One region of the Sphingobium sp. 3R8 genome, then DNA from elsewhere that is predicted to be linked to it. Evidence: predicted binding sites of a transcription regulator. Region 1 holds the regulator's gene; the other holds the start of a gene.
The links. Region 1 encodes LexA, which represses DNA repair genes until DNA is damaged. Its sites were predicted from a motif close to GTTCCNCNCTTGTTCT; they were not measured.

Region 1 (15,109 bases):
TCGATCCGGGCGTGGTCGTGTTCGCCAGCACCGGCAACGCCTATCTGGCGGTCAACCGCGGCAACAAGATCAGCGCCGTCGGCAGCGCCACCGCGCCGATCATCTTCACCAGCCGTGAAAACGTTACCGGCGCTGCGACCGACCAGTCGTCGGGCCAGTGGGGCGGCATCGTGCTGCTCGGCCGTGCGAAGATCACCGATTGCCAGGCGCCGGCCGCCGCACCGGGCACCACCGCCTGCGAACGCGACACCGAAGGCACCAGCAACGCCCTGTACGGCGGCGCGACCGACACCGACAATTCGGGTCGTCTCAGCTATGTCCAGATCCGCTATTCGGGCTTCGTCCTCGCCGACGGCAAGGAACTGCAGGGCCTGACCCCCTCGGGCGTCGGCAGCGGCACCGTGATCGACCATATCCAGGTCCACAACAGCTCTGACGACGGCATCGAAGCGTTCGGCGGCAGCTTCAACATGAAATATCTGGTGCTGACCGGCAACGAAGACGACAATCTCGACACCGACGTCGGCTTCCGCGGCACCGCCCAGTTCGTCATCGCCGCCCAGCGCGAGGGCAATAATGTCGGTGACACCTTCCTCGAAACCGACTCGAACGGTTCGGCCACCAACAGCAACGCCAGCGAGGACGCCCTGCCCCGCCAGTATCTGAAGGTCGCCAACTTCACGCATATCCAACGTTCGAACACCGGTGACGACGGCGCGGCGATGCTGCTGCGCGGCGGTGCCGACCTGGCCCTGGTCAACGGCATCATCGTCAGCCCCAACCAGAGCTGCCTGCGCATCAACGGTGCCGCTGCGGTCCGTGACGCCGACACCACGCTGCAGGATGCGGGCAAGCCGCGCTACCTGTCGGTGGTGATGCAGTGCAACAGCACGCCCTATAAGGGCACCGGCACCGGTGTTGACGCCGCCCTGGTCCAGTCGATCTTCGAAGCCGGCGCGAACAGCACGATCAGCTACACCCCGTCGCTGACCAACCTGTTCATCAACGGCGCGACCGAGACGGCCCGCACCGCGATCGACCCCAAGACGATCGACGCCGCCTTCACCACCACCAACTATATCGGTGCGGTCAAGGACAGCAGCGACACCTGGTATGCCGGCTGGACCTGCAACTCGGTGACCGCCAGCTTCGGCAGCACCAGCGGCAACTGCACCGCCATTCCGACGACCTGATCGGACCCACGACCTCAACAGGGGCGGGGGAGCGTGCAACCGCGCTTCCCCGCCTTCTTTGCACTAAATTTTCCCAAGGGGGATATATAGCATGTCGAAGCCGCTCAGTCTGGCGCGCCTGCTCCTGATTTCCACCGCGCTGGTCGCTCCCATGGCGATGGCGCAGACCGATGCCAGCCAAGCTGGCGGGGCGACCACCGGCGATGCCGGCATGTCGAGCACGCCCAGCGCCGCCGACGAAGCCGATGCGCAGTCGGGCAATGTCGACGTGTCGATCCCCGGCTCCGACATCATCGTCACCGGCCGCCGCAACAGCAACATCTCGCAGTCCGCGCCGCAGGTGGTCAACGTCCTGTCCGCCGCCGACATCAAGCGTACGGGCGAAGGCGACATCGCCGGTTCGTTGCAGCGCGTCACCGGCCTGTCGGTCGTATCGGGCGGCTATGTCTATGTCCGCGGCCTGGGCGATCGCTATTCGCTCGCCCTGCTGAACGGTTCGCCGCTGCCCAGCCCCGAACCGCTCAAGCGCGTGGTGCCGCTCGACCTCTTCCCCACCAGCGTGATCGCATCGACCCTGGTGCAGAAGAGCTTTTCGGCCAACTTCCCCGGTGAATTCGGCGGCGGCGTCATCAACCTGACGACCAAGGCGATCCCGACCGAATCCTATCTGGAATTCGGCGTCGGCAGCTCGGCCAACACCGAAACCTCGGGCCAGCTCGGCTACACCTATTATGGCGCCAAGTCCGACTGGACCGGCTTCGACGACAGCTCGCGCGACGTGCCGCCGCTGCTCAAGCAGGCCTTCGGCGCCGGCGTGCCCTTCGCGAATATCGAACGCGCAGACCAGCAGGCGATCGCGATGCAGTTCCTCAACAGCAAGACCTCGGTCGTGCAACGGACGAACAGCCTGCCCTTCAACTTCTCCAGCACGCTGAATGCCGGCACCGCGTTCGATATCGGCGATGCGCGCCTGGGCGTCATCGCCACGGCGGGCTACAGCAACAAGTGGCGCACCCGCGACAACCTGCAGCAGGCGTCGCTGACCGTGTCGGAAGGCGCGGGCAAGAGCGCCCATCAGGTCGTCACCGACAATCAGGTGACGGTCAACGGCCTGCTGGGCTTCGGCCTGGAATGGGGCGACCAGAAGGTTCGCTGGACCAACCTCTATATTCGCGACACGTTGAAGCGCGCGTCGCTCGCGGTCGGCCAGAATGACGGCCAGATCCAGGGCGCCTATTATCTCACGCAACAGACCGCCTGGTATGAGCGGCAGCTGATCGACACCCAGTTCACCGGCGAATTCAAGTTCAACGACATTATCAGCCTCGACCTGCGCGGCGGCTATGCCAATTCGCAACGCGAAGCGCCCTATGAGCGGGAATTCGTCTATGTCCGCACCAATCGCGATCTGGCGACCGATCCGGTCGGCGATCGCTTCGTCAACGCGCTCAACCGCCAGCGCGGCGACGCTTCGGTCACCTTCAGCGATCTGAACGAAGATCTCTGGTCGGGCGGCGCGGATCTGAGCTTCAAGATCGCACCGAAATTCGTCGTGACGGGCGGCTACGCCTATACCGATACGAAGCGGACCTCGTCGCGCTACGAACTGCATTTCGACGCAGTCAACCTGCCGATCCCGGTGCAGCAACTTCGTCCCGACTATCTGCTGTCGGACGCGACGATCCAGCTCTATGATCTGGGTCTGCTCGACTTCTCCGGCAACTATCCGGTCTATGACGCCGCCATGCGCGTCCATGCCGGCTATGGTCAGGTGAAGGCCGAACTCTTCCCCGGCTTCAGCATCGACGCGGGTGTCCGCTACGAAAGCGGCCGCCAGTCGGTGACGGGCGTGGACGTCTATGCGACCGGCGTGACGCCCTTCAACCAGATCAAGAACGACTATTGGTTGCCCGCGGTCACACTGACCTTCGACGCGGGTGGCGGCCTGCAATTCCGCGCATCGGGTTCCAAGACGCTCGCCCGCCCGCAGTTCCGCGAACTGATCGCCCAGCCGTTCATCGACACCGACTCCAACCGCTTCTACCGCGGCAATCCGTTCCTGCAGGACAGCGAGCTGTGGAATGCGGACATCCGCGCCGAATGGTATATGGGTCGCGAGGAACGCCTCACCGCATCGGCCTTCTACAAGAAGATCAAGAATCCGATCGAAACCTACACCACCATCAGCGACACCTATGCGGTGACGACCAGCTTCGCCAACGCGCCGGAAGCCACGCTCTACGGCGCCGAGTTCGAAGCGCAGAAATATATCCCGCTCGACGGGATGGATTCGGCCTTCTTCCAGAGCCGCCGGGTCGCGCTGATCGCCAACTATACCTACACCCAGTCCAAGCTGAAGGTGAGCGACGGGGACACCACCATCCCCTATACCTACACCACCGGCGACCTGCCTGCTGCGTCGGACTATTTCGTCGATGGCGCGCCGCTGACGGGCCAGTCGGACCATCTGGTCAACCTGCAACTGGGCCTGGAAGACACCGAAAAACTGTCGCAGCAGACGCTGTTGCTGACCTATGCCAGCCCGCGCGTCACCAGCCGCGGTCCCAATCTGCAGCCCGACATCAAGGAAAAGCCGGGCGTTCAGCTCGACTTCGTCGCGCGGCAGGGTGTGAAGCTGCCCGGCGGCATCAACAGCGAAGTCAAGTTCGAAGCGCGCAACATTTTGGGCCGCAAGTTCCAGGAGTTCCAGGAGCAGGACGGCAACAAGGTCTATTATAACCGCTACAAGATCGGCACCACGATCGCGGCCTCGCTCACCGTGGCCTTCTGATCCGACGATCGACCGCATGAAAAAGGCCGGCCGGGGCAACCCGGTCGGCCTTTTTCATGGGCAATATGCGAGGCGGCGCCGTGCGCGAGGACGGCGCCTCCGCTCCTACGCCTTATGCCGTGCGATCAACGCATCGCGTAGCTGGGATTGAGACGGCTGAGCGCCCGCAGCGCGACCGAGCGCGAGGATTCTTCCGTGCCATTGGCCAGCACGAGCGTCGTTTCCGGCGCGAAGCGAGCGGAACGATAGGCTTCACGCGCCTGGGCCATGCGGCCGACGCCCGCATAGGCGTTGCCAAGATTGATGAGGCGGGCCGGGTCGTTCTCGCCATAGACCTGCATAGGCTGCAGCTTGCGCAGCGCCGCATCGAAGCGGCCGCTGGCCAGCGCCTTGGCGGCCAGGCTGCCTTCGGGACCACCCACGACCACGACGTCCTGCCCTTCGGCCGCCGCCTGGGCCATGTTCGGCGTCATTGCCGCCAGCGCCAGACCCATGATTACAGCGACCTTCTTCATCTCTCATGCCTCCAGAAAAAACTTCTCACTATAGCCAGAAGTATTTCATTTAGATGACATCAGGACAAGGGCGGATCGAACCAGCAAAAACGATTTTCTTTGCTTTAATTTCAATAATTTATAAATTTTACGCAAGACTGTCATAAAAGCGTAATCGAAAATCGTCGCAGATTGAAGATGATTCGAATCATCGATATCATACAATCGCTCGCACGCGGCGTACGCCGCTTGCCCATCATCGCGGGCATCCGCCACAGCGACTCCTTGTCGGACGATGCGGAATGCGCATCGCATATGCCATAACGATCGTGGAAAAGTCCGGAGGCTTCTGTTGCCCGGCGCCTCCGGGGGCCGCTGAATTCCCTTCTGTTGCCCGGTGGGTTCAACCGCGCTATTTTAGAGTAACGTCAGGCCGTGAGGCCCTCAGTTACGCTGCAATGGCGAGTGCTTCGTTATCGTTGGCACTTGTGAGTTTTGCACAGTTTAACGGCTTACACGGGCCGGGTAAAAATATCGCCTTTGAACACACGTCGATCCTAGTTCGGCCCCGTCAGGAAACCCCAAAGCGTTAAGCCATCGGGCCTTCTGGTGGAACCGCCGGGTACTGCCCCCGGGTCCGCTGCATCTATTATACGACACAATTTATCACCATAGCCGGGCGAACCCGGCGCGACCCATATGGCCCCACGCGACGGGTTTTTCAAGTCATGGACTTGCGGGATGCGGCCGGGACGATACATCGGCCCCATGTGCATCATGGCCATGGCCTGGGCGGCGCATCCGCGCTGGCGCCTCATCCTGATCGGCAATCGCGATGAATATCATGCGCGCCCCGCCGCCCCGCTCGCCCGCTGGGGCGACCGCAAGGGCCTGATCGCCGGGCGCGACCTGCAATCGGGCGGCACATGGCTTGGCGTATCGGAAGCGGGCCGGACCGCGATCGTCACCAATTTGCGTGGCTATGGCGGCCCGCAGCCGGACCGCGCCTCCCGCGGCGCGCTGGTGACGGACCTTCTGGCGGGCGACGGCGCCTATGCCGATGTCACACAGGCGCGGCTGGAGGATTTCAACCCGTTCAACCTGATTCTGGTCGAAGCCGATCGCGCCGATTTTCTCACCAATCGTCCGCAACCGCTGCGCACGCGGCTGACGCCGGGCCTGTATGGCCTGTCCAACGGCGCGCTCGACGCGCCATGGCCCAAGACGCTGGCGCTCAAAACCGCCTTGCTCGGTTGGCTGACCGAAGATGCCGATGACCCGGCCGCCCTGTTCGAGGCACTGCGCCGGGAAAACCTGCCCGACGCCGGCATCGCCCCCGCCACGCCCTCCGACGCCCCGGACGAAGCCGCCGCCTCCCCCATCTTCATCCGCAACCCGCTCTATGGCACGCGCTGCAGCACCGTCATCGCCGTCGATCGCGACGGTCGGGGCCAGATCGTGGAACGCCGCTTCGACCGCGACGGCGGCGATACGGGCGAAACCCGGCTCGGCTTCCGCTGGTGATGGCTAACCGCCCCTCCCCACTTCCCCCCGCCCTCATCCCGCGCTAAGGCTCTGCCCATGATCCTCGTCATCGACAATTATGACAGCTTCACCTGGAACCTGGTCCATTATCTGATGGAACTGGGCGCGCAGGTGGAGGTCGTCCGCAACGACGCCATTTCGGCGGGCCAGGCCCTGTCCAGCGGCGCAAAGGCGTTCCTGCTTTCGCCCGGTCCCTGCACCCCCAATGAAGCAGGCGTCAGCCTGGACCTCGTCGCGGCCTGCGCCGACGCGGGCGCGCCGCTGCTGGGCGTGTGCCTGGGTCACCAGTCGATCGGCCAACATTTCGGCGGCAAGGTGGTGCGCGGCGGGCTGATGCACGGCAAGACCTCGCCCGTCACCCATGACGGCACCGGCCTGTTCGCAGGTCTGCCCTCGCCCTTCACCGCGACCCGCTATCACTCGCTGATCGTGGAGGATATTCCCGACAGCCTGGTGGTGAACGCGACCAGCGAAGACGGATCGGTCATGGGCTTCCGCCACGCGACCCTGCCGATCCATTCGGTGCAGTTCCATCCCGAAAGCATCGCCACCGAACATGGCCATGACATGCTGGCCAATTTCATGGAGATTGCCGGTATTCCCGTGCGTCAGCGCGAAGCGGCCTGACCCTTCCTATCGGCGGCGATCGGTTTATCATAGGCGGATCGCTTTTCGAATGTTGCCATAATAGGAAACGCAATTTCAAAATCTGCGGGAAAAGTACGAAGCTAGGCACGCACGCCCTCTCGACTCCGCGCCCTCCCGCCGACTAAGGCAGGGGCGATGACACGCCTGCCCGATCCTTCCCTACCGCTCGCCCCCGACGCCGCAGCCCAGGCCTTCGACCTGCTGTTCGACGCCGACCTTCCCGAAGCGGACATTGCCGCCTTCCTCGTCACCATGGCGCGCCGGGGCGAAAGCGCGGTGGAGATCGCCGCCGCCGCCCGCGCCATGCGGGCGCGCATGATAACGGTCGGCGCGCCCGACGGCGCGATCGACGTCTGCGGCACCGGCGGCGACGGCCATCATACGCTGAACGTCTCCACAGCCGTCTCGCTCGTTGTCGCAGCGGCGGGCGTGCCCGTCGCCAAACATGGCAACCGCGCCGCCTCTTCCAAGGCTGGCGCGGCCGATACGCTGGAGGCGCTGGGCCTCGACCTCGATCGGGCCGCCGCCACCGCCGAAGCGACGCTGGCCGATCTCGGCATCTGCTTCCTCTTCGCCCAGAATTATCATCCCGCGCTCAAGCGGCTCGGCCCGATCCGCAAGGCGATCGGCGAACGCACGATCTTCAACCTGATGGGGCCGCTCGCCAATCCGGCCAGGGTTCGACGCCAGCTCATCGGCATCGCCCGGCCGGCCTATGTCCCCATCTATGCGCAGGCGCTTGCTGACCTGGGCGTCGATCATGCCATGATCATCTCCGGCGACGAAGGACTGGATGAACTCTCGCTCGCCAGCGGCAACGACATGGCGGAAGTAAAGGGCCATGACCTCGTCGCCATGCACCGCCTGACCGCCGCCGAACTGGGCCTCTCCACCCAGCCGGTCGAGGCGATCCGTGGCGGCGATGCCGCCCATAACGCCGCTGCGCTCCGCGCCCTGCTGCAAGGCGAACCGGGCGCCTATCGCCACGCTGTGCTGCTCAACGCGGCCGCAGCGCTTGTCGTCGCCGACGCCGTCCCCGATCTGCGCGAAGGCGTGGAGGAGGCCGCCGAAACCATCGATCGCGGCCTTGCCAACGCGCTCCTCAATTGCTGGATTGCCTATACATGACCAACAAGCTGATCGAAATCTGCGATTTCAAGCGTGAAGACGTCGCCCGCCGCCGGGCCGCGACCAGCGTGTCGGCGCTCCACGCCCGCGCGAGCGAGCAGACGCCCCCGCGCGGCTTCCGCCAGGCGCTGGACAATGCCGCCCGCACGGGTTTCGGCCTGATCGCGGAAGTGAAGAAGGCCAGTCCCTCCAAAGGGCTGATCCGCGCCGATTTCGATCCGCCCGCCCATGCGCGGGCCTATGCGGCCGGTGGCGCCGCCTGCCTCTCCGTCCTGACCGACGAACCCTATTTTCAGGGTCATGACGATTATCTGATGGCCGCCCGATCGGCCTGCGCGTTGCCGGTGTTGCGCAAGGATTTCCTGGTCGATCCCTGGCAGGTGCTGGAAAGCCGGTCGCTCGGCGCCGACGCGATCCTCATCATCGTCGCCGCGCTGGACGATGGCCAGATGCAGGAAATAGAAGACGCCGCCCTGGGCCTCGGCATGGACGCCCTGATCGAGGTGCATGACGAAGCCGAACTGGAACGCGCACTGAAGCTCCGCTCGCGCCTGATCGGCGTGAACAATCGCGACCTGCGCGATTTCAGCGTCGATTTCGCCCGCACCTATGAACTGGTGGGCAAGGCGCCCGAAGGCTGCACCTTTGTCGCAGAAAGCGGCCTGACCGGCCATGCCGATCTCGTCGCCATGGCCGATCATGGCGTGCGCTGCTTCCTGGTCGGAGAAACGCTGATGCGCCAGGCCGATGTCGAGGCGGCGACGCACAATCTGCTGACGGGCGCATGACCGGACTCACCCATCTGGACGACGACGGCGCGGCCCGGATGGTCGATGTCGGGGCCAAGGCGGTCACAGCACGCGAGGCCATAGCCTCCGGCCGGATCGACATGAGCGTGACGGCAGCCAGAGCCATCGCTGACGGCCTGGTGAAAAAGGGCGACGTGCTCGCCGTGGCGCGCGTGGCGGGCATCATGGCCGCCAAGCGCACCGCCGACCTTATCCCGCTCTGCCACCCGATCGCGCTGAGCGCCGTGACAGTCGATTTCTCCCTTGACGACAGCGGCGTCACCGTGATCGCCACCGCCCGCACAGCCGGCCAGACCGGCGTGGAGATGGAGGCGCTGACCGCGGCCTCCGTCGCGCTGCTTACCGTCTACGACATGGCCAAGGCGCTGGATAAGTCCATGATAATCGGCGGCGTCTGCCTGATCGCCAAAACCGGCGGCAAATCCGGCGACTGGCGGCGCACGCCATGAGTCTGCTGCCGGTGGCCGAAGCGCAGGCGCGCCTGTTCGCGCTCGCCCCGCGACTGGCGACCGAAACCGTGCCGATAACCGCCGCCGTCGGCCGCTGGCTGGCGCAGGATCTGGCGGCGCTGCGCAACCAGCCCTGGACCGACCTTTCGGCGATGGACGGCTATGCCGTGCGCGCGGCGGAGGCGCCCGGTCCCTGGCGCGTCACCGGCGAAAGCGCAGCCGGAACGGCTAACCTTCCGCTCTTGCCGCCCGGCGAGGCCAGCCGCATCTTCACCGGCGCGCCGCTGCCGCCCGGTGCCGACGCCATATTGATCCAGGAAAATGCGGCCCGCGACGGCGATCGGCTGACCGCCAGCGCCGATCCGCCGCCCGCCGGCCGCCATGTCCGTAGCGCCGCCTCCGACTTCGCGCAGGACGCCCTGTTGCTGGAGGCAGGCAGCCGCCTCGGTCCGGCGCAGATCGCGCTGGCCGTGCTGGGCGGTCATGGCGCCGTGCCGGTGGGTGGGCGGCCGATGGTCGCTTTGCTCTCCACCGGCAATGAACTGGTGCCGCCCGGCGCCCCGACGCCGCCGGGTTTCCTGCCTTCCTCCAACGCGCCGATGCTTGCCGCCCTGCTCGCCGCCCTGCCCTGCGACGTCATCGACCTCGGCATCGTACCGGACGATCTCGACGCCATGGCGGCCGCGCTCGACCGGGCGCGGACGGCGGACATCATTGTCTCGACCGGGGGCGCCTCCGTCGGTGACCATGATCTGGTGCGGCCCGCCTTCATTAAGGCGGGCGGTGCGCTCGATTTCTGGAAGATCAAAATGCGGCCGGGCAAACCGCTGATGGCCGGTCGCATCGGCGATACGCTGTTCCTGGGCCTTCCGGGCAATCCCGTTTCGGCTTTCGTCACGGCGACGCTGTTCCTGCTCCCGCTGGTCCGGCATCTGGGCGGCGCGCGCGATCCGCTTCCGCCCATGAGCGACGCGCCACTCGCCTCTCCTCTCCCGGCCACTGGCGATCGCGACGATTATCTCCGCGCCTGGCGCGGGCAGGACGGCATCGTGTCGGTGACGTCGCAGGACAGCGCCGCCACCGCCGCCATGGCGAAAGCCGACTGCCTGATCCTGCGCCCGGCCGGATCGCCAGCGGCCGCACCGGGCGATCGGGTGGTGATCCTGCCGCTGCCCTGACATGTTCGGTGCTTGACTAACCTTCATCTGTTTCCTATGCGTTCCTCATACGTTCCACGGAGGACCGCGATGTTGACGCCCAAGCAGCAGGAATTGCTGAGCTTCATTCAGACCCGATTGGACGAAGGCGGCGTTTCGCCCTCGTTCGAGGAAATGAAGGATGCGCTGGACCTGCGGTCCAAGTCCGGCATCCACCGGCTTATCAATGCCCTGGAGGAGCGCGGGTTCATCCGCCGCCTGCCCAATCGCGCCCGTGCGCTGGAAGTGCTGAAGCTGCCCGACGCGATGCATCGTGCGCCGGTGCCCGCGCCAGTCGTTGCGCTCAAACCCAAGGTCGCGGCGCCTATACCGATCGCCGCCAATGACGTGATCGAAATCCCGATGCACGGCCGGATCGCGGCCGGCGTGCCGATCGAGGCGATGGAGGGGCAGACCATGCTCTCCGTGCCGGCCGCGCTGTTGGGTGCGGGCGACCATTATGCGCTGGAAGTGTCGGGCGATTCGATGATGGAGGCGGGCATTCTCGACGGTGACTTCGCCCTGATCCAGCGCACCGACGTCGCGCGCGAAGGTCAGATCGTCGTGGCGTTGATCGACGAAGCGGAAGCCACGCTCAAATATTTCCGCCGCGAGGGCAGCCGCGTCCGGCTCGATCCGGCCAATTCCGCTTATGAACCGCAGATCTACGACCCGCGGCAGGTCCGCATCCAGGGCAAGCTGGCAGGGCTGCTGCGCCGCTATAATTGAGATTTGGGTCGTCCTGATCCACGGGGTGGGCGAACGATCCAGGGATGTGCGTCGCCGACTCGATGGACGGTGTGAACTTCGCCCTTTGCCAGGGTGATGGACAGGCCGCCGGTCCGTGCCAGCAACCGGCGGTCGATCTTCATCCAGCGCGGATGACACCAGCGCGGTAGCCCCCGATCGCTGACGACGATGTCCGCCGCGGCGCAATCGCGGGCGAAGTCGGACCGCTCGATCAGCACTGTGCTGCGGGTGAAGAGCAGCCGCCAGCTACGGCCATTGCCGTCCTTCACGCCGACAGCGCACAGATCGCGCGAACAGCGTGCGTCCGGCAAATCCGCGATCGCCGCCAGTTCGCCGTCATAACCTGCACTTTCCGACAGCACGTCCCGCACATAATCCCCCGCCCGATCGCGCAATATCGCCATGCCCTTTCCCGTCCGCACGGCGACATGCCGCCCGTCGCCGGTAATCAGGATATCGGGCGGCGCGGCGGTAAAGGTGACCGCCACGCCGATCAGCACCGGCGCAAGTCCCAGCCATCGCCACCCCGTCCGCCACAACAGGCACCAGAGCAGCCCGACGACCGTGATACCGAATAGCCCCATGCCCATGGTCGGCGCCAGCAATGTCGCCATCGGACTGGCCGCCACGCCATGGGCCAGTAACAGCAACAGGTTCAGCGCCTGCTGCGTCAACCACCAGAAAGGCGCGCCCAAGCCCGCGACATCCAGCACGAGCGCCAGCGCCTCCAGCGGCATGACGACGAAGGTGGTGAGCGGAATCGCGATCAGATTGGCGAAGGCGCCGAGCAGCCCCGCCTTGTGAAAATGGAACAGCGCGATCGGCATCAGCACCAGTTCGACAGCGATGCCAGTCGCCAGTGTGACCGCCAGGCCGCGTACAAGCCGACGAAACGCACCCTCGTCCCGCGCGGCGGCAAAGGCTCGGAAACGGGGATGCTCGGCCAGCGCCACCAGCGCCGTCACAGCGGCGAAGCTCATCTGAAAGCTCGGCCCGACCAGTGCTTCGGGCCACAGAAATAGCACCACCAGCGCGCCGGTCGCTACCAGACGCAAGGTCACCGCGTCCCGCCCCATGGCCAGCCCGCCCAGCACCAGCAGGGCGGCGACGCAGGACCGCACCGTCGGCACCTCCGCCCCGGTCAGCAACGTATAGCCGATCCCGGCCAGCGCGCCGCCCGCCGCCGCGATCAACATGAGTGGCCAACCCAGCGCCGCCCGCTGGCTCAGGGCCATCACCCGCATCAGCAGGAAGATGACCGCGCCGATCAGCGCCGTCACATGCAATCCGCTGATCGACAGAAGATGCGCCAGTCCGCCGCGCCGCATCGCCTCCGCATCGGCTTCGGGAATCGCGCCTTGGTCCCCGGTCGCCAGAGCGGCGGCGATCCCTTCGGCGGAACCGTCCACTTGCTCCAATATATGGCCGAACAACTGCGCCCGCAGCGGCGGCGAGGCAGTGGATGGGATCACTATCTCGACCGGCTTCAGCGCCTTGCCCGTCGCGCCGATCCCCTGGAAGTAGGCGCGCGCCGCAAAATCATAGCCGCCCGGAACGCTCGGCGGCGCGGGCGGCATCAAGCGCACGCGAAAGCGTAGCCGCGCGCCCTCGCCCAGCCCCGCCGGCACATCCGCGTCGGCGATATTCACCCGTATGACGGCCGGCAGATCGGGCGCGTCGACCGGGCGCAGCATGACGCGCACCATCGCCTGCGCCGGAACGGGGCGGATCGCGACAACATCGCCCGTCATTTGCACGAAGGTCGCCCGGACAAGCGGCGGCTGGCCCCACAGCATCGCCTTCCCCCAGACCAGCAGGCACCCCATGCAAGCCAGGATTGCACCCACGACCATCATCCGCCGCAACCGCCCGCCCACCGGCAACATCGCCCCGATACAGGCCATCGCCAGCGTGCCGCAGCAAAAGGCCAGCCAGGCCATGGCATGGGGCAGGATGAACCAGGCGGCGATCCCGCCACCCAGCGCGATCGGCACCCATAATCCGATCTGTTCGCGCTCGCGTTCCAGCCAGCGTTCGAGCCGGTCCAGCCGCACACGCGCCAACGCCGCCGGCCTCCCACCAAGGGAGGTTTGTCGTGGCTCAAAAGCCATGCTAGGGGGCGCAGCATCCATGGGTCAGCTAGGCGAATGTCAGGGAATATGACGGCAAGTGCAACGGAAATGAACAAGCCGGTGGTGACCCGTTTCGCCCCGTCCCCAACCGGGTTCCTGCATATCGGCGGCGCGCGCACCGCGCTGTTCAACTGGCTGTTCGCGCGCCACCATGGCGGCAAGTTCCTGCTGCGGATCGAGGATACCGATCGCGCCCGCTCCACAGAAGAAGCCGTGGCCGCGATTTTCGACGGTCTGGACTGGCTGGGCCTGGGCGGCGACGAACCCGCTGTCTTCCAGTTCGAACGCACGCCGCGCCATGCAGAAGTCGCCAACCAGCTTCTGGAAGCTGGCCACGCCTATCGCTGTTATGCGACGCCCGAGGAACTGGCCGAGCTGCGCGAACAGCAGCGCGCCGCCAAGCAGCCCATGCGCTATGACGGCCGCTGGCGCGACCGCGCGCCCGAAGATGCGCCGGAAGGTGCGCCCTTCGTGATCCGCATCAAGGCGCCGCGCGAAGGCGAGACCGTGATCGAGGACGCGGTGCAGGGGCGCGTGGTCGTGCAGAATGCCGAGCTGGACGACATGATCCTGCTCCGCTCCGACGGTACGCCTACCTATATGCTGGCCGTCGTCGTCGACGATCATGACATGGGCGTCACCCACGTCATCCGCGGCGACGATCATCTCAACAACGCCTTCCGCCAGCTCAGCATCATCAAGGCGATGGGTTGGGAAGAGCCGATCTACGCCCATATCCCGCTGATCCACGGATCGGATGGCGCGAAGCTGTCGAAGCGTCACGGCGCGCTGGGTGTGGACGCCTATCGCGACGAAATGGGCATGCTGCCCGAAGCGGTGCTCAACTATCTTCTGCGGCTGGGTTGGGGCCATGGTGACGAGGAGATCATCCCGATCGCCCGCGCCATCGACCTGTTCGATATCGGCGGCGTCGGCCGCTCGCCGTCGCGCTTCGATATCAAGAAGCTGGAAAATCTCAACGGCCATTATATCCGCGAAGCCGACGACGCGCGCCTCGCCGCGCTGGTGGCGCCACGGATCGAAAAGCGGCTTGAAATCGCTATATCGGATACCAATCTGTCACTGCTGACGGAAGCTATGGCTTCGCTGAAGCCGCGGGCCAAGAACCTTAATGAAATTGCGGAGGGAGCAGAATTTCTGTTCAAAAGTTGCCCGCTCGATTTTGACGAGAAGGCTACCGCTCTGCTAGACGACTCCGCGCGCGCGCTGCTCGATAAGACAGCCGACGCTCTCCAGTCCGTCCAGTCCTGGACGGTTGAAGCGATCGAAGACGTGATACGCCGCGTGGCAGAGGATGCCGACCTGGGACTGGGCAAGGTGGCGCAACCGCTTCGTGCGGCGCTCACCGGTCGCACGACCTCGCCGGGCATTTTTGATGTCCTCTTCCTGCTGGGGAAAGAGGGGAGCTTGGAACGATTGGCTGACGCAGGGCACGCAGCAGCCGGTTGATGACGTACAAGGAGAAAAACATGTCGGATAACACAGCCAATTTGACCGTTGGGGGAGACAGCAAGGACTATGCCGTCATGGACGGCACGGTCGGCCCGCAGGTCATCGACGTTCGCAAGCTCTATGCCAACACCGGCATGTTCACCTATGATCCGGGCTTCACTTCTACCGCAAGCTGCGAATCCGGCCTGACCTATATCGACGGTGACGCAGGTATTTTGCTCCATCGCGGCTATCCGATCGGCCAACTGGCCGAAGAATCCAGCTTCATGGAAGTCTGCTACCTGCTGCTGAACGGCGAACTGCCGTCGCAGAAGGAGCTGGAAGACTTCACCACCACGATCACGCGCCACACCATGGTGCATGAACAGTTGTCGGCATTTTTCCGCGGCTTCCGTCGCGATGCGCACCCGATGGCGATCATGGTCGGCGTGGTCGGCGCCCTGTCGGCCTTCTATCATGACTCGACCGACATCAACGATCCGGAACAGCGCCGCATCGCGA
Region 2 (15,109 bases), on a different contig from region 1:
GCATGGCGCTCTGCTCGACGCCGAATTGCTGGCGCAACTTTATATCGAACTGACCGGCGGCCGTCAGATCGGCCTGGGTCTGGCACAGGAGGAAGAGAAAGAGATCGTCGGGGTGGAACTGTCGGCTGGCGCCGTGGTTCGCCCTGTTCGTCCTGCACGCGTCTTTACAGCCAGCGCGCAGGAGCTGGAACGGCATGCGGCGTTCATCGCGACGCTCACCAAGCCGCTCTGGCTGGAGGAGGCCTGAGACAAGCCGGTCCCTGACTGGTCCTCATGTCTCCACACCAACCGGGTCGCCTTCCTGGCGACCCGGCAAGAATAAGGAGAAGGCATATGGACATTCGCATTTCCGGGCATCAGGTCGAAACGGGTGAGGCGCTCAAGAGCCATGTCACCGACCGTTTGGAGGCGATGGCCGAGAAATATTTCTCCCGCACGATTTCCGCTCATGTGACCTTTCGCAAGGCGCCCCATGGCGCCTTCCACTGCGATATCGTGTGCCATGTCATGACCGGCCTGATCCTGAAAGGAGCCGGCGAAGCGCAGGAGGCGCATCCATCCTTCGACCAGGCGTCCGACCGTATCGAAAAGCAATTGCGTCGCTATATGCGCCGCCTCAAGGATCGCAGCAGTCAGGCGGCCGCAGCCGAAGCACAGCGGACCAACGGTTATAGCGTCGATGATATCGACGGCGCCGGCTACACCATCTTCGCCGGTCATGCGGAGGACGAGGAAGAAGCCGCCGATGCGCCGCTGATCGTGGCGGAAACCCGCGTCGACATTCCCGAAGCCAGCGTTTCGGACGCAGTGATGATGCTGGACCTGCGCAACACCAATGCGCTGTTGTTCCTTAATGCCGGCACATCGGCCTATAACATGGTCTATCGTCGCCATGACGGGACCATTGGATGGGTCGAGCCCCGTGGCTGACGCCATGGGTGGTGACTGGGTCGGTCCGCGCGGCTGACCCCACGCCCGGCCCCGGCCGCCTGTTGACCTGATGGTGCGGGCGGCTTATGGGGCCGGGCTTTCATTGTCCGAGGAAAGCGCGAAGACTTCGCCCGCGCGGCTCGGCCGTTTCGGATTGACCATGGTTCATTTCAACGACATCGTTTCGCCCGAAGCGCTCGCCACGGGCCTGTCGGCGAACGGCAAGAAACAATTGTTCCAGAAGATCGCCGGGCTGGCCGCCTGCGCCTATGATCTGGATGCCGACGAAGTCGGTGACGCCCTGTTCGAGCGTGAGCGGCTGGGGTCGACCGGCTTTGGCGGCGGCGTCGCCATTCCCCATGCGAAGATCGCTGGCCTGTCCAAGATGTGCGGCGTAGTCGTGCTGCTCGATCCGGCGGTGCCGTTCGACGCGGTGGACGAGGCGCCGGTCGACGTCGTCTTCGCCCTGTTGTCGCCGGTGGACAGTGGCGCGGAGCATTTGAAGACGCTGGCGCGCGTGTCGCGCTATCTGCGCGATGAAGGCCAGGTGGCCCGGCTGCGCGGCGCTCAGTCGACCGGCGCGCTCCATGCGCTGCTGGCGGGCGGCGGGGCGCGTGACGCAGCCTGAGCTGCACCCCGGCAGCGGCGCGAGCGGCGAAGCGGCGCATTTTCGCGCACTGGAGAATCTCTATCGTTCGGCGCCGATAAACCGGCTGTTCCGGTCGGACCTCACCATCCGTGAACCGGGCCGCTCTGTGATCGATTTCGACGTCGACGAAAGCCAGTTCCACGCCGCGGGCGCGGTACATGGCACCGTCTATTTCAAGATGCTGGACGATGCGGCCTTTTATGCCGCCAACAGCCTGGTCAGCGACCGTTTCCTGCTGACCACCGCCTTCAACCTGCTGTTCACCCGTCCGATCGCGCCGGGCCGGATTCGCGCCGAGGGCCGCTGGATCAGCGGCAAGCGCCGGGTCTATGTCGCCGAAGCGAGCCTGATCGATTCCGATGGCGAAGAGGTCGGGCGCGGCACCGGCACCTTCATGCGATCGCAATTTCCGCTCTCCTCGCTGCCGGGCTATGGCGCCTGAAGCCCGGCTTACCAGCGCAATGCTGGTGGGTGCATTGCGGCGGCGGGTCGCGGCCGCGGGCGGCTTTGCCACGATCCTGGTAAGAGGCGACGCGATCAGCGGTGTGATTCTGGTCCAGACCATGGAGAAAGGCCAGGAATCGGGTCTTTTCGAGCGGGTGTCGAACTTTGCTGGGGGTCATGCGTTGATGCGCTGTGGTCCTTCGGTCGAAGAGGGGTCTGAGGCGCTCGCCCTTTATGTGGCGCGCCGGCGCAGGTCGGACCCCGACCTGTGGATAATAGAACTCGACATCCCGGAAGCGGAACGGTTTGCCGCTGAAACACTCTGCTGATCGTTGACTCATCGCAATGGTTTGGGCACAGGCCGCCCACGCCAACGCGCAGGTTGCCGAATTCGCCCATTGGGGGGCGGGGCCGGTAAACACGCAGACGGGGGGCGGCCGAACGTCATAGAATATGTATTGAAAACGACGTTGCTGGCCAATAACCGCATGTTTTTGAGTAGTAATGAGTTTTCGTCTGAAAGCTGCCATCGCCGCAGCCTTTGCCCTGTCCGCCGCCGCGGCGGTCACGACGTCCGACATGTCGATCGCTGGCGAATCGATCGCCACGGCCACCTCTCTCCCCCGGACGTTCCCGCAAACGTCTCCGACTGGCGCGCAGTCCGCCGTCATTTTCGCCGCGCCGCGTGAAGTCACGCAGCCGCTGGCATCGGCCAACAAGGCCACAACCGAATTTTCCACCGATTCCGACACGCAGGCAACCAGCCTCGCTGCTCTGGTCGACGCCCAGGGCGCACCCGAGGAGCTGGAAGGCGACATGCATTGCCTGGCCGGCGCGGTCTATTTCGAATCCAAGGGCGAAAGCCTGGAAGGCCAGCTGGCCGTCGCCCGCGTCATCATCAACCGGGCCAAGTCCGGCCGCTTCGCCGACAGCCTGTGCGGCGTCGTCTATCAGCCCAGCCAGTTCAGCTTCGTGCGGGGCCATTCGATGCCGGCCGTACGCGCCGACAGCCGTAGCTGGCGCGAAGCCGTCGCCATCGCCCAGATCGCGATGAACGACAGCTGGGACAGCCGCGCGGAAGGCGCGCTCTTCTTCCACGCCCGCCGGGTTTCGCCGGGCTGGGGCAAGGCCAAGCTGGCGATGATCGACAATCATATCTTCTATCGGTGAGGAGCGGGCGCGGGAACGCGCCGGTTCGCGATAGCGAAAGCGTCAGGCCGGTTCGGTTCGTCCGAATCGGCCTTTTCATTTGTTCCTGTCCTGTTCTAAGATGGGCCGATGAATAGCGCCCCTGTCGACACCTGTTCGCCGCTGACCGACGGCACCGCAATGGCGGTGGCGCGCGGCACGTTGCGGCTCTTCTTCCGCCACGACATGAGCGGTATATTGGAAGTGCCGCTGCCCAACGGGCGCCGCGCCGACATCATGGCGATCGACGGCGCGGGACGGCTGACCATCGTCGAGATCAAGTGCAGCCGCGCCGATCTGCTGGGCGACATGAAATGGCCCGACTATTTCGACTATTGCGACCGCTTCTTCTGGGCGGTGCCGGCGGGGTTCGACCTTGGCCCGTTCGAGAGCGAGGCGCTGTGGCCGACGCGCACTGGTCTGATCGTCGCGGACCAATATGACGCTGAACTGGTGCGCCCGGCCCCGGTGGAGCCGCTGGCGGCGGCTCGGCGCAAGGCGGAGACGCTGCGCTTCGCCCGGCGCGCCGCCCGGCGGTTGACGGCGCTCAGCGATCCGGACCATGCGGCCGAGCTGGGCTGGGGAGGTTGAAGGCCATAGACGACCATTCTTGGTCACCGACTGTCGTAACTCCTGCGAAGGTCGTTGAGAGTCACGCGCCTCTTAACGACCTTCGCTGGCATGACGTTGGGTAAAGCCGACCTTCCGCGTCCCCTAAAACACCGGGCCTTGTACCGGCCCCTTGGGCGCGGCTGCGGGTTTGGCGGCGTCGAGCGCTTCGGTGAGGCCGGGGGTGCGGCCGTCGCGCTTGGCATAGTCGCGGGCGGACATGCCGGCGATGGTGTCGCGCTTCTCCGGATTGGCGCCCTGCGCCACCAGCAGGCGGACCAGACCGACGTCGCGCAGCTGCACCGCGCGGATCAGCGGGGTTTCGCCGCTGTCATTCACCTTGTCGACCTGCGCCTTGTAGGCGAGCAGCGTGCGCACGCCTTCCTCGAACCGGCCCTGCACCGCATCCATCAGCGGGCTGTTGCCGTCATTGTCGGTCAGGTTGGGATTGGCGCCCTTCGACAACAGGAAGGTCAGCCAGGTTCCATCGCGCCGGGCGACGAGGATGTGCAGCGCATTTTCGCCGGTCGATACGTCGCGGCTGTTGATGACGGTGGAGCCGGGTTTCTGGAGCAGGTTGGTGACCTTCTCCCCATCCTTGTCCTTCACCGCCTTCAGAAAATTGTAATTGTCCGAAAATTGCGCCTGGGCGGGACCGGGAACCAGCAGCGCCAGCGCCAGCGAACCCAGCAATGCGGAAAAAAGCTTCGTCTTCATCATGCGCCCCGTTGCATTTGCAAATCGCGTCCTAGCAGGGCATGGCTGGCCATGCCATGAACAAAGACGTCGCCCCATCCATCCTGCCTTCCATCGCCCTGCCCTTCCTCGCCTTGCTGGCTGCCTGCAATATGGGTGCTGGCGGGAATGCATCAAGCGGCGACAGCGAACAGGGCGAATTGATCGGCGCGCGGATCGGCGCGCCCTTCACCCTGACCAACCAGGACGGCAAGCCGACCCATTGGGACGATTATAAGGGCCAGTATCGGCTGGTCTATTTCGGCTATACCTATTGCCCGGACGTCTGCCCGGTCGATCTGCAACGGATCATGCAAGGGTTCGCGCAATTCGAGAAGGACAGGCCGGCCCTGGCCGCCAGGGTCCAGCCGATGCTCATCAGCGTCGATCCGCAACGCGATACGCCCGCCGTGCTCAAAACCTATGTCGCGGCCTTCCATCCGCGCCTGATCGGCCTCACCGGCACAAAGGATCAGATCGCCAAGGTCGCCAAGGATTTCGTGGTGATCTATAATCCCGAGGAAGGGTCTGGAAAGGCCGGGGGCGCGAGCGACTATATGGTCAGCCACAGCCGCACCCCCTATCTGTTCGACGGCGAGGGCAAGCCGGTGGCGCTGGTGCCGGTGGACGATCCCGCCACGGCGGACGTGGACGAAGGCGCGCCGGACAAAGTGGTCGCCTTCCTGGAAAAATGGGTCAAGTGACGCACTTCTGGGAAAAACCGCTTAACAAGCTCGACAAGGCCGAGTGGGAAGCCCTGTGCGATGGCTGCGGCAAATGCTGTCTGCACAAGGCCGAGGATGAGGAGACGGGGCGGATCTATCCGACCAATGTCGCCTGTCGCCTGCTCGACCGGCAGAGCGGGCAATGCAGCAATTACAAGGACCGGCGAACGTTCGTCCCGGATTGCGTGCGGCTGACCCCGGCCAAGGTCAGGCAGATCGGCTGGCTGCCCAGAACATGCGCCTACCGGCTGCGTGAAGAGGGACTGCCGCTGCCTGACTGGCATTATGTGATCTGCGGCGACCGGGAAGCGGTGCATCGGGCGCAGGAATCGGTGCGCGGCTGGACGATCGCGGAGGCCGATGCGGGCGATTGGGAAAACCATCTTGTCGACCGCGAACTCTGATCCCGATGCGGCGATCCTGATCGATGGCGTGGCCATGCCGGTGCTGGTGCGCCGATCGGCGCGGGCGCGGGCCTACCGGCTGACGATCGACAGCACGCGCGGGGCGTTGCGCCTGTCGCTGCCGGCGCGGGCAAACCTGAAAAAGGCGCTCGGCTGGGCGCAGGATCATGAAGGCTGGGTGCGCGCCCAGATGGCCAGGCAGCCCGCTGTCACACGGCTCGACCATGGTGCGGTCTTCCCGCTGGAGGGGCGCGAGGTGACGATCCACTGGGTCGCGGGCGCGACCCGAACGATCCGACTGGAGGGCGACCGGCTGCTGCTGGGCGGCGCGGCGGAATCAGTGGGCGCGCGAGTGCAGCGCTGGCTCGTCAGCCGCGCCAGGGCGGTGCTGGAGACCGAAAGCCACGAAATCGCGCGCGAGCATGGGCTGATCGTTGCATCGGTCGGCGTGGGCGATACCCGCAGCCGCTGGGGCAGTTGCGCCTCGTCCGGGGCCATCCGCTATAGCTGGCGGCTGATCCTGGCCCCGCCCGAGGTGCGCAGGGCGACCGTGGCGCATGAACTGGCGCATCTGCTGCACATGGATCACAGCCCCGCCTTTCATGCGGCGCATAAGCGGATCTATGGCGCGGACCCGCGCCCGGCGCGGGCATGGCTGCGTGCGCATGGCGCGGGCCTGCATCGCTATCGGGGCTGACGCATGGCCCGCAGGAAGCGTTACCTGACCGCCACCATGGCGGACGGCTATGTCAAGACGATCGGGCCTACCGCCGATCCCTTCACCCATTATTGGCGGATCGTCGCGGTGCTGGACAATGGCAAGACCGAGGTCTTCTGGGGCCATGTCCGCTCGCTGGCGGAGGCGAAGAAGAAGCGCGCCGCCGCAGCGGAAGGGGCGAAGATGCGGGGATGGAAACGCTATGATTTCGAGATAGCGGAACTGGTGGAGACGTCCGCTTAACCCCGGTGCGGCCAAACACCGGACTCGTCGCCCGGACAGTCATGCGCCGCATCGCGCAGATGGGGCAGGCCGCAATCGCGGCAGGTGACATAGTCGCCGGGTTGGAGGCCATGGCCGACCGCGACCCGCTCGTCGAAGACATAGCAATCGCCCTGCCAGCGGCTGTCGGCTTCGGGCATCTCCTCCAGATAGCGCAAGATGCCGCCCTTGAGGTGATAGACGTCGGCAAAGCCGCGCGCCTTGACCAGCGCGGTGGATTTTTCGCAGCGTATGCCGCCGGTGCAGAACATCGCGATCTTCGGGCTGCGGCCCTGCGCCTTCAGGTCCGCGGCGAAGGCGTCGAACCAGTCGGGAAATTCGCGGAAGGACCGGGTTTCCGGGTCGATCGCGCCTTGGAAGGTGCCAACCGCCACTTCATAGGCGTTGCGGGTGTCGATGACGACGGTATCGGGATCGGCGATCAGCGCGTTCCAGTCGGCCGGGTCGAGATGGGTGCCGGCCTGCGTCGCCGGGTCGAGATCGCCCACGCCCAGCGTCACGATCTCCGCCTTCACCTTCACCTTCATCCGGGCGAAGGGCGCGGCATCGGCCCAGGAATATTTGACGTCGGCGTCGGTGCAGCCAGGCAGGGTGCGGATATGCCCGATTAAAGCCATGATAGCGCCCGCATCGCCCGCGACCGTGCCGTTGATCCCCTCCCCGGCCAGGATCAGCGTGCCGCACGTGCCCAGATCGGCGCAGCGCGCGCGCAGATCTGCGGCCAGCGCCTGCGGATCGGGAAAGCGGGCGAAACAATAGAGGGCAGCGACGGTGTAAATAGATGGGCTCGAGGACATGGCCAGCGCCTATAGGCCTTTGCAGCGCCTCTTGAAAGCCGCAGCATAGAGGCGCATAGCCGGGCGATGGTTCCCCTTTCGTTCGCAGGCCACGCTTTCATGGCGCTGCCCGAAGCCGCGCTCTACTGGCCGGCGCAGCGGGCGCTGCTGGTCGCCGACCTGCATTTCGAGAAGGCGAGCTGGTATGCGCGCTTCGGCCAGTTCCTGCCGCCGCATGACAGTGAAGCGACGCTGGACGTGATCGAGGCGCTTGTGGAACGCACGGGCGCGCAGGCGGTCTGGTCCCTGGGCGACAGCTTCCACGACGCCGACGGCGCCGCCCGGCTCGATCCCTCGCCCCGAAAAAGACTATTTTCCCTTACGGAAAGGCTGGACTGGACCTGGATTACCGGCAATCATGACGTCGGTGTCGCGGACATGCCGGGGGGACGGCGGGTAGCGGAAGCGCAGGTCGAGGGGATATGGCTGCGGCATGAGGCGGAGGCGGACGATCCGCGCCCCGAAATATCCGGCCATTTCCATCCCAAGCTGCGCCTGTCGCTGCGCGGTCGGCATGTGTCGCGGCGGTGCTTCGTAGGATCGGCGACCAAGCTGATCCTGCCTGCGCTCGGCGCGCTGACAGGGGGTCTGGATGCCGGACATGGAGAGATTCGCCGCGCCGTGGGACCGGGAGCCGCCGCTCTGGTGCCGGTCGCCGACCGGTTGCTGCGCTTTCCCTTATCGTAAGGCGACGTTACGGAAAGCAGATATTAAGCCGTTGCCGATAGGCAACAGAGCCGGATCATTCGGCCGTCGGCTGCGCCAAAAGGCGCAGAAAAGCTGGGCTCTATTGCCTTCGCCCTGCTGTGTCCGCATAATCACCCACAGTTCCGACGCGGCGAAAAGTCGTGCGGACCAGGAGAGGATAGACCCATCATGACAGACAAGAGTCTCTGGACATCTGCCGCCATCGCCGCATTGGTCATGGGCGCATCCGCCGCGCAGGCGCAGGACGGAATGCAGGACGGGACGGCGCCGCAGCCGGTCGTGGACGATATGGGCGCGAACATCATCGTCACCGCCACCCGCCGCGCCAGCCCCCTGTCCGACGTGCCCATCGCGGTGTCTGCGGTGGGCGCGCAGGCGATGCAGAATAGCGGCGCGAGCGACATCCGCACGCTGAACCAGCTGGCTCCATCGCTGCTCGTCTCCTCCACCGGGTCCGAAGCCAATGCCTCCGCCCGCATCCGCGGCATCGGCACGGTTGGCGACAATCCCGGCCTGGAAAGCTCGGTCGCGGTGTTCATCGACGGCGTCTATCGCTCGCGCACCGGTGCGGGCCTCAACGAACTGGGCGAGATCGAACGGGTCGAGGTGCTGCGCGGGCCGCAGGGCACGCTGTTTGGCCGCAATGCGTCGGCGGGCCTGATCAACATCATCAGCAAGGCGCCGGAAAACAGCTTCCATGCCAAGGGTGAGATCACCTATGGCAATTATGACTATTGGCGCCTGTCGGGCCGCGTCACCGGGCCGGTGGCCGAGGGTATCGCGCTGAGCCTCGACGGCGTGTGGAGCAAGCGCGACGGCTTCTACAAGCTGGTCGACGGCGCGGGGAAGACGGTCGGCGACACCAATGACCGCGACCGCTATTTCCTGCGCGGCCAGGCGCTGATCGAACCGAACGACGCGCTCTCCATCCGACTGATCGGCGATTACACCAATCGCGATGAAAGCTGCTGCGGCGCAGCCTATATCGAAGCGCGCGAGAGGCGGCCGGTGGCGGGCGGCGGTTACAGCGATGCGCCGTTCAACCGCATCGCCGCGATCCTGGCCGGCCAGGGCAGCGTTATCCCGGCCGATCCCTATGATCGCGAACTCCATGTCACGCCGGGCCGCGACTATGTCAGCAAGCTCAAGGATTGGGGCGTGTCGGGCGAGATCAACTATGATTTCGGCGGCGCCAAGCTGACCAGCATCACCGCCTATCGCGATTATAAGTCCCGCGACTATGGCGATTACGACTATAATCGCGCCGATCTTCTGTACCGCGATCCCAACACCTATCGCCAGTTCAAGACCTTCACGCAGGAATTGCGGTTGCAGGGTTCGGCCTTCGCCGACAAGCTCGACTGGCTGGTCGGCGGCTATTACGCCAATGAGAAGCTGACGCTGCAGGACAATATCCGCTTCGGCGCGGATTATGGCCGGTTCGCGGCCTGCCGCCTGATGGCGGGGGCCAGCGTGAACAGCAATTTCACCGCGCCGCAGCTCGCAGCCTGCGGCAGCGGCCTTGCCACCCAGCCGCTGATCAACGGCACGCAGGCACAGCTCAATGCAGGGCTGACCGCGGCGCTGATCGCGCGCGGCGTGCCCGCGCCGATCGCGGCAGCGCAGGCCGGGGCGATTTCCACGGGCCTGGGCAATGGCCTGCGCGCTTTGGCCGCAATTCCGGAGGGTACGGGCGACGTCGCGTCGCTCTATCGCCAGAAGAGCGAGAATTGGGCGCTCTTCACCCATAATATCGTCCACATCACCAACCGGCTCGATCTGACGCTGGGCCTGCGCTACACCCATGAAAGCAAGCGCTTCTCGGCCGATTTCAACAATAATAATGCGACCTGCGCGGCCTTGCAGGCGTCGGGCCTGCCCGGCATCGCCACCAACCCGGCACTGGGCAGCGCGGCGACGCTGGCGGGCGGCATCCTGACGCTGGGATGCCTGGGCAACGGGTCCACCGGCCTCAACGCGCTCGACCTGAACGACAAGATCAGCGACGGCGAATTTTCCGGCACGGCGGTGCTGTCGTGGAAGCCGATCGACGAATTGCTGCTCTATGGCAGCTATTCGAAGGGCTATAAGGCAGGCGGCTATAATCTCGATCGTTTCCAGCTCGGATCGACCGGCCTGAACGCCATTCCCGCCGTCTTCTCGCCGCGCACCAATGCCGACGTCACCAGCCTGCGCTTCGCTGCGGAAAAGGTGGATTCGTTCGAAGTGGGCCTGAAATATGTCCAGCCCAAATGGAGCGTGAACATCGCCGCCTTCCGGCAGGAGTTCAAGAACTTCCAGCTCAACACCTTCAACGGCACCAGCTTCGTCGTGCAGAATATCAATGGCTGTGACGGGGCGCTGTCGGCGGCCCGCACCTGCGACAGCGGCGATGTCGGGCCGGGCCTGATCAGCCAGGGCGTGGAACTGGAAGCGTCGGTCACCCCCGCGCGCAACTTCCGCGTGTCGGGCGGCGCGACCTATGCCCGCGCCAAATTCGCCAACCGTCTGGTGGGCAGCGGCGACGGCAGCGTGCCGCTGGACACCGCGCTGTTCCTTCTGCCCGGATCGATCAACAGCAATGCGCCCAAGCTGGTCACGACCGCCAGCGTCGCGTGGACCCCGGACATCGGCTCATCGGGCCTGTCGGCCCTCTTCTACGTCGATGGCCGCATGACCAGCGACTATAATACCGGGTCCGACCTGTTCCCCGAAAAACGGCAGGACGGCTATGCCATCGTCAATGCCCGCGTCGGCATCCGCGGTGCGGACCAGCGCTGGGCGGTGGAGTTCTGGGGCCAGAATATCTTCAACCAGAATTATACCCAGGTCGCCTTCTCCAGCCCGCTCCAGTCGAGCAGTCCGGGCACATCGACCACCGGCCAGTTCGCGCTGGGCGCACCGATGGCGAACCAGCTCATCTCCGCCTATCTGGCCGAACCGCGGACCTATGGCATCACGCTGCGCGGGAGTTTCTAGGCGCGGGAGTTTCTGAGCATCCCTCTCCCGCTCGCCGGTACGGGGCGAACGGGGGATGGCCTTTCCCCAAACAGCGCCGTGCCGACGCGAATGTCGGTCGCGCCCAGCATGATGGCGGTTTCATAATCGCCCGACATGCCCATGGAAAGGCGCTCCAGCCCCTCTTCCCGCGCGATCTTCGCCAAGAGCGCGAAGAAGGGTGCCGCCTCGATATCGGCCGGCGGGACGCACATGAGGCCCAAAACAGGGATATCGGCGGCGCGCGCCGCTGCGATCAATGCAGGCAGATCCGCTATGGCACAGCCGCCCTTCTGCGCCTCCGCGCCGATATTGACCTGGATGAAACAAGAAACGCGCTTGTCCGCTGCGTCCATCGCTTTCGCCAGCGCGGTGAGCAGCGAGGGACGATCGAGGCTGTGGATGACGTCGAACAGCGCGACGGCGTCGGCGGCCTTGTTCGACTGGAGCTGGCCGACCAGATGCAGTTCGACGGCGGAAAATTCCTCGTCCAGCGCGGGCCATTTCTCCTGCGCTTCCTGCACCCGGTTTTCGCCGAAGCGGCGTTGCCCGGCATGGAGCAGCGGGCGGATCGTGTCGGCGTCGTGGGTCTTGGACACCGCGATCAGGCGGATGTCGTCGGCGGTGCGCTGCGTCAGGCGCGCGGCGCGGTCGATGCTGTCGCGCAGGGTGGCGAGGCGCTGCGCCGCGTCGATAAGGCTGTCTGTGGTCATGCGCGCTGCTATAGGCGAAGCCCATGGATGGTCGCCACCGCAAAAAACGCCCTGCCCTCTGGCTGATGACCGACGAGCGGGTCGCGCCGGCGGCGTTGCTGGCGGCGGCCGCGCGCCTGCCCAAGGGTGGCGGCGGCATCGTCTTTCGCCATTACCGGACCGATCCGGCGGCGCGGCGCGCGCTGTTCGCGGCGCTGCAGGCGATCGCGCGGCGGCGGCGGCTGGTGCTGATGCTGGCCGGGCCGGTGCGCGATGCAGTGGCGTGGCGGGCCGATGGCGCGCATGGGCGGGACGCGCGTCGGGCGGCCCGCCCCCTGTTGCGCAGCCGCGCCGTCCATGATGGGCGGGAGGCTGTGGCGGCGCGCCGGGCCGGCGCCGATCTTTGCTTCGTCTCCCCTCTCTTCCCGACCCGGTCGCATGTCGGAGGGCGCGCATTGGGGCGGGTGCGCTTCGCCGCCCTGGCGCGGCAGGTCGATGTGCCGGTCATGGCGTTGGGCGGCGTGCGCCGGGGGCATCGGCCTATGTTGCGGGGGATCGGCGCGGACGGCTGGGCCGCGATCGACGGGTTGACGGGCTAATCCGCCAGATCAGGTCCAGTCCACCCGCGTCCAGCCGCGGTCCTCCGCCAGCCTGGCCAGCGGCTTGTGCGGGTTGGAGGCGAAGGGGATATCGGCGAACTCCAGCATCGGCGCGTCGGAGACATGGTCGGAATAGGCGCGGATATGCGCCTGCGCGCGGTCGATCGCCTGCGACGCCATCCATGCCTTGATCATCCGCAGCTTGCCGGTGTCGTAGCAATTTTCGCCCGCGATCTTGGCGCGGACATAGCGCAGATCCTGGCTCAGATGATCGGTGGCGATCACCGCGTCGAAGCCTAGCCGCCGCGCGATCGGTTCGACATAGAGGCGGTAGGAGGCGGTGGCGAGCACCAGCGTATAGCCGTCGGCGCGATCCTGCGCGATCTGCGCCACCGCGCCGGCGCGCAGGTTGCGGGCGATCACCCGGTCGGCATAGCTTTCGACATGGGGCATCAGTTTCGCGCGTTCGACGTTGAAGCCGATCATCAGCGCCTGGTTCAGTTCCTTCAGCCGCTGGCGACTGATCAGCTTCACCACATAGGCGAGCATCAGCAGGATGACGCAGGGAAAAAGCACCAGTCGCCATGGCGCCATATGCCCCGCCACATGGATCAGGAAGCCTGTATAGGTGCCGCTGAAGGTCACCGTGCGGTCCATGTCGTAAATGGCCAGCCTGTGCGTCGTCATGCCGTTTCCGAAACTTTTCTGTCCGCCCTTCGTTCTGGCTTGCGGATGGGCCGTTTCGGCTTGCCGTGCAACCGATAATGGACCAGTAATCCCATCGCATGAATAAAGCCGCCGAACTTGCCGAGGAACAGCGCGACGGCAGCAATGTGGTCCGGCTTTCCGGATCGCTCGCGATCGCCTGTCTGGGTGACCTGCCCGACCGGCTGGACGCCGTGCAGGAACCGGTCGGCGCGATCGACCTGTCCGCTGTCGACCACATGGATACGATCGGCGCCTGGACCGTGCATCGCGCGACCAAGCGGCTGGGTTGCGAGGTCACCGGCGCCAGCGACGATGCGCGCCGCCTGATCCATGCGGTCGGCGAACTGGACGAGCCGGTGCCGATCCGGCCGGCCTATGTCCATCCGCTGCGTCGCGTCGTTGGCCAGATTGGCGAAGCGGTGATCGCGTCCGGCGCGACCCTGATGGGGCTGCTCGGCTTTTTCGGCGCCACGCTGATCGCGACATGGAGCGTCATCCGCCATCCACATCGCTTCCGCATCAATGCGGTGGTGCAGCGGTTCGAGGTGGTCGGCGTGTCGGCGCTCGGCATTATCGGCCTGATGAGTTTCCTCATAGGTATCGTCATCGCCCAGCAGGGGTCGGTGCAGTTGCGCCAGTTCGGCATGGAGATGCTGACGATCAACCTGGTCGGCCGGCTGACCTTCCGGGAACTGGGCGTGCTGATGACCGCGATCATGGTTGCGGGGCGTTCCGGTTCCGCCTTCGCCGCGCAGTTGGGCACGATGAAGCTGACCGAAGAGGTCGATGCGATGCGCACCATCGGCGTGTCGCCGATGGAGGCGCTGGTGCTGCCACGCACGCTCGCGGTCGTCATCATGATGCCGCTGCTGGGCTTCTACGCATCGGTGATGGCGGTCGTCGGCGGCGGTTTCCTCTGCGCGATCGCGCTGGAGATTCCGCCCATCACCTTCATCCAGCGACTGCGGGAGGTCGTGCCGATTACCGACCTGTGGGTCGGCCTCATCAAGGCGCCCGTCTTCGGCATCATCATCGCGCTGTCGGGCTGCTACCAGGGTATGCAGGTGAAGGCCAATGCCGAGGAAGTCGGCCTGCGCACCACCGCGGCCGTGGTGCAGGCGATCTTCCTGGTGATCGTGATCGACGCCTTTTTCGCGGTCTTCTTCACCTGGGTAGGCTGGAACTGATGAGCGAAGAAGAGATTCAGCGCGCCGAGGAAGAGCGGATCGAACAGGCGGTCGAGACGTCGGATATCGCTATCTCGGTGCGCGGGCTGCGCAACAGTTTCGGCGACCAGGTGGTGCATGACGGGCTGGACCTGGACGTGCGCAAGGGCGAGATATTGGGCGTGGTCGGCGGTTCCGGCACCGGCAAGTCGGTGCTGATGCGCGCGATCATCGGCTTGCAGACCCCGGACGAGGGCGAAATCCACGTCTTTGGCGAATCGATGATCGGGCGGCTGGATGACGAGGCGCTGGCGATCCGCAAACGCTGGGGCGTGCTGTTCCAGGGCGGCGCGCTCTTTTCGACCCTTACGGTGGCCGAGAATGTCGAGGTGCCGATCCGCGAATATTATCCCAATATCGGGGCGGAATTGCGCGACGAGATCGCTGCCTACAAGATCCGCATGACCGGCCTGCCGACCGAAGCAGGCCCCAAATATCCGGCTGAATTGTCGGGGGGCATGAAGAAGCGCGCCGGCCTCGCCCGTGCGCTGGCGCTGGACCCCGACCTGTTGTTTCTGGACGAGCCCACGGCGGGCCTGGACCCGATCGGCGCGGCGGCGTTCGATGAGATGACGCGCAAATTGCAGCAGACGCTGGGCCTGACCGTCTTCCTCATCACCCATGATCTCGATACGCTCTATTCGATTTGCGACCGGGTG

Region 2: K9B33_RS03235 (MmcB family DNA repair protein) is a predicted target of LexA. The motif match lies at 3,275-3,290, and genes of this name have one in related genera.

Annotation. Positions count from the first base shown of each region.
Region 1 is NZ_JAIQXR010000001.1:283,865-298,973, reverse strand. It holds gene K9B33_RS01430 (hypothetical protein) at 1-1,193, shown strand, start outside; gene K9B33_RS01425 (TonB-dependent receptor domain-containing protein) at 1,285-3,984, shown strand; gene K9B33_RS01420 (tetratricopeptide repeat protein) at 4,110-4,499, opposite strand; gene K9B33_RS01415 (hypothetical protein) at 4,545-4,754, opposite strand; RNA gene ssrA (transfer-messenger RNA) at 4,855-5,207, opposite strand; gene K9B33_RS01405 (NRDE family protein) at 5,247-6,002, shown strand; gene K9B33_RS01400 (anthranilate synthase component II) at 6,060-6,650, shown strand; gene trpD (anthranilate phosphoribosyltransferase) at 6,807-7,799, shown strand; gene trpC (indole-3-glycerol phosphate synthase TrpC) at 7,796-8,587, shown strand; gene moaC (cyclic pyranopterin monophosphate synthase MoaC) at 8,584-9,057, shown strand; gene glp (gephyrin-like molybdotransferase Glp) at 9,054-10,235, shown strand; gene lexA (transcriptional repressor LexA) at 10,305-10,982, shown strand; gene K9B33_RS01370 (ComEC/Rec2 family competence protein) at 10,973-13,114, opposite strand; gene gltX (glutamate--tRNA ligase) at 13,184-14,605, shown strand; gene K9B33_RS01360 (citrate synthase) at 14,626-15,109, shown strand, end outside.
Region 2 is NZ_JAIQXR010000002.1:251,807-266,915, forward strand. It holds gene dnaQ (DNA polymerase III subunit epsilon) at 1-247, shown strand, start outside; gene hpf (ribosome hibernation-promoting factor, HPF/YfiA family) at 334-930, shown strand; gene K9B33_RS03215 (PTS sugar transporter subunit IIA) at 1,091-1,558, shown strand; gene K9B33_RS03220 (PaaI family thioesterase) at 1,518-2,021, shown strand; gene K9B33_RS03225 (DUF1491 family protein) at 2,041-2,352, shown strand; gene K9B33_RS03230 (cell wall hydrolase) at 2,528-3,193, shown strand; gene K9B33_RS03235 (MmcB family DNA repair protein) at 3,302-3,802, shown strand; gene K9B33_RS03240 (ankyrin repeat domain-containing protein) at 3,926-4,540, opposite strand; gene K9B33_RS03245 (SCO family protein) at 4,579-5,259, shown strand; gene K9B33_RS03250 (YcgN family cysteine cluster protein) at 5,247-5,684, shown strand; gene K9B33_RS03255 (M48 family metallopeptidase) at 5,641-6,381, shown strand; gene K9B33_RS03260 (hypothetical protein) at 6,385-6,645, shown strand; gene K9B33_RS03265 (rhodanese-related sulfurtransferase) at 6,642-7,481, opposite strand; gene pdeM (ligase-associated DNA damage response endonuclease PdeM) at 7,548-8,207, shown strand; gene K9B33_RS03275 (TonB-dependent receptor) at 8,397-11,207, shown strand; gene K9B33_RS03280 (YggS family pyridoxal phosphate-dependent enzyme) at 11,204-11,938, opposite strand; gene K9B33_RS03285 (thiamine phosphate synthase) at 11,962-12,516, shown strand; gene K9B33_RS03290 (HAD family hydrolase) at 12,526-13,203, opposite strand; gene K9B33_RS03295 (MlaE family lipid ABC transporter permease subunit) at 13,302-14,411, shown strand; gene K9B33_RS03300 (ABC transporter ATP-binding protein) at 14,411-15,109, shown strand, end outside.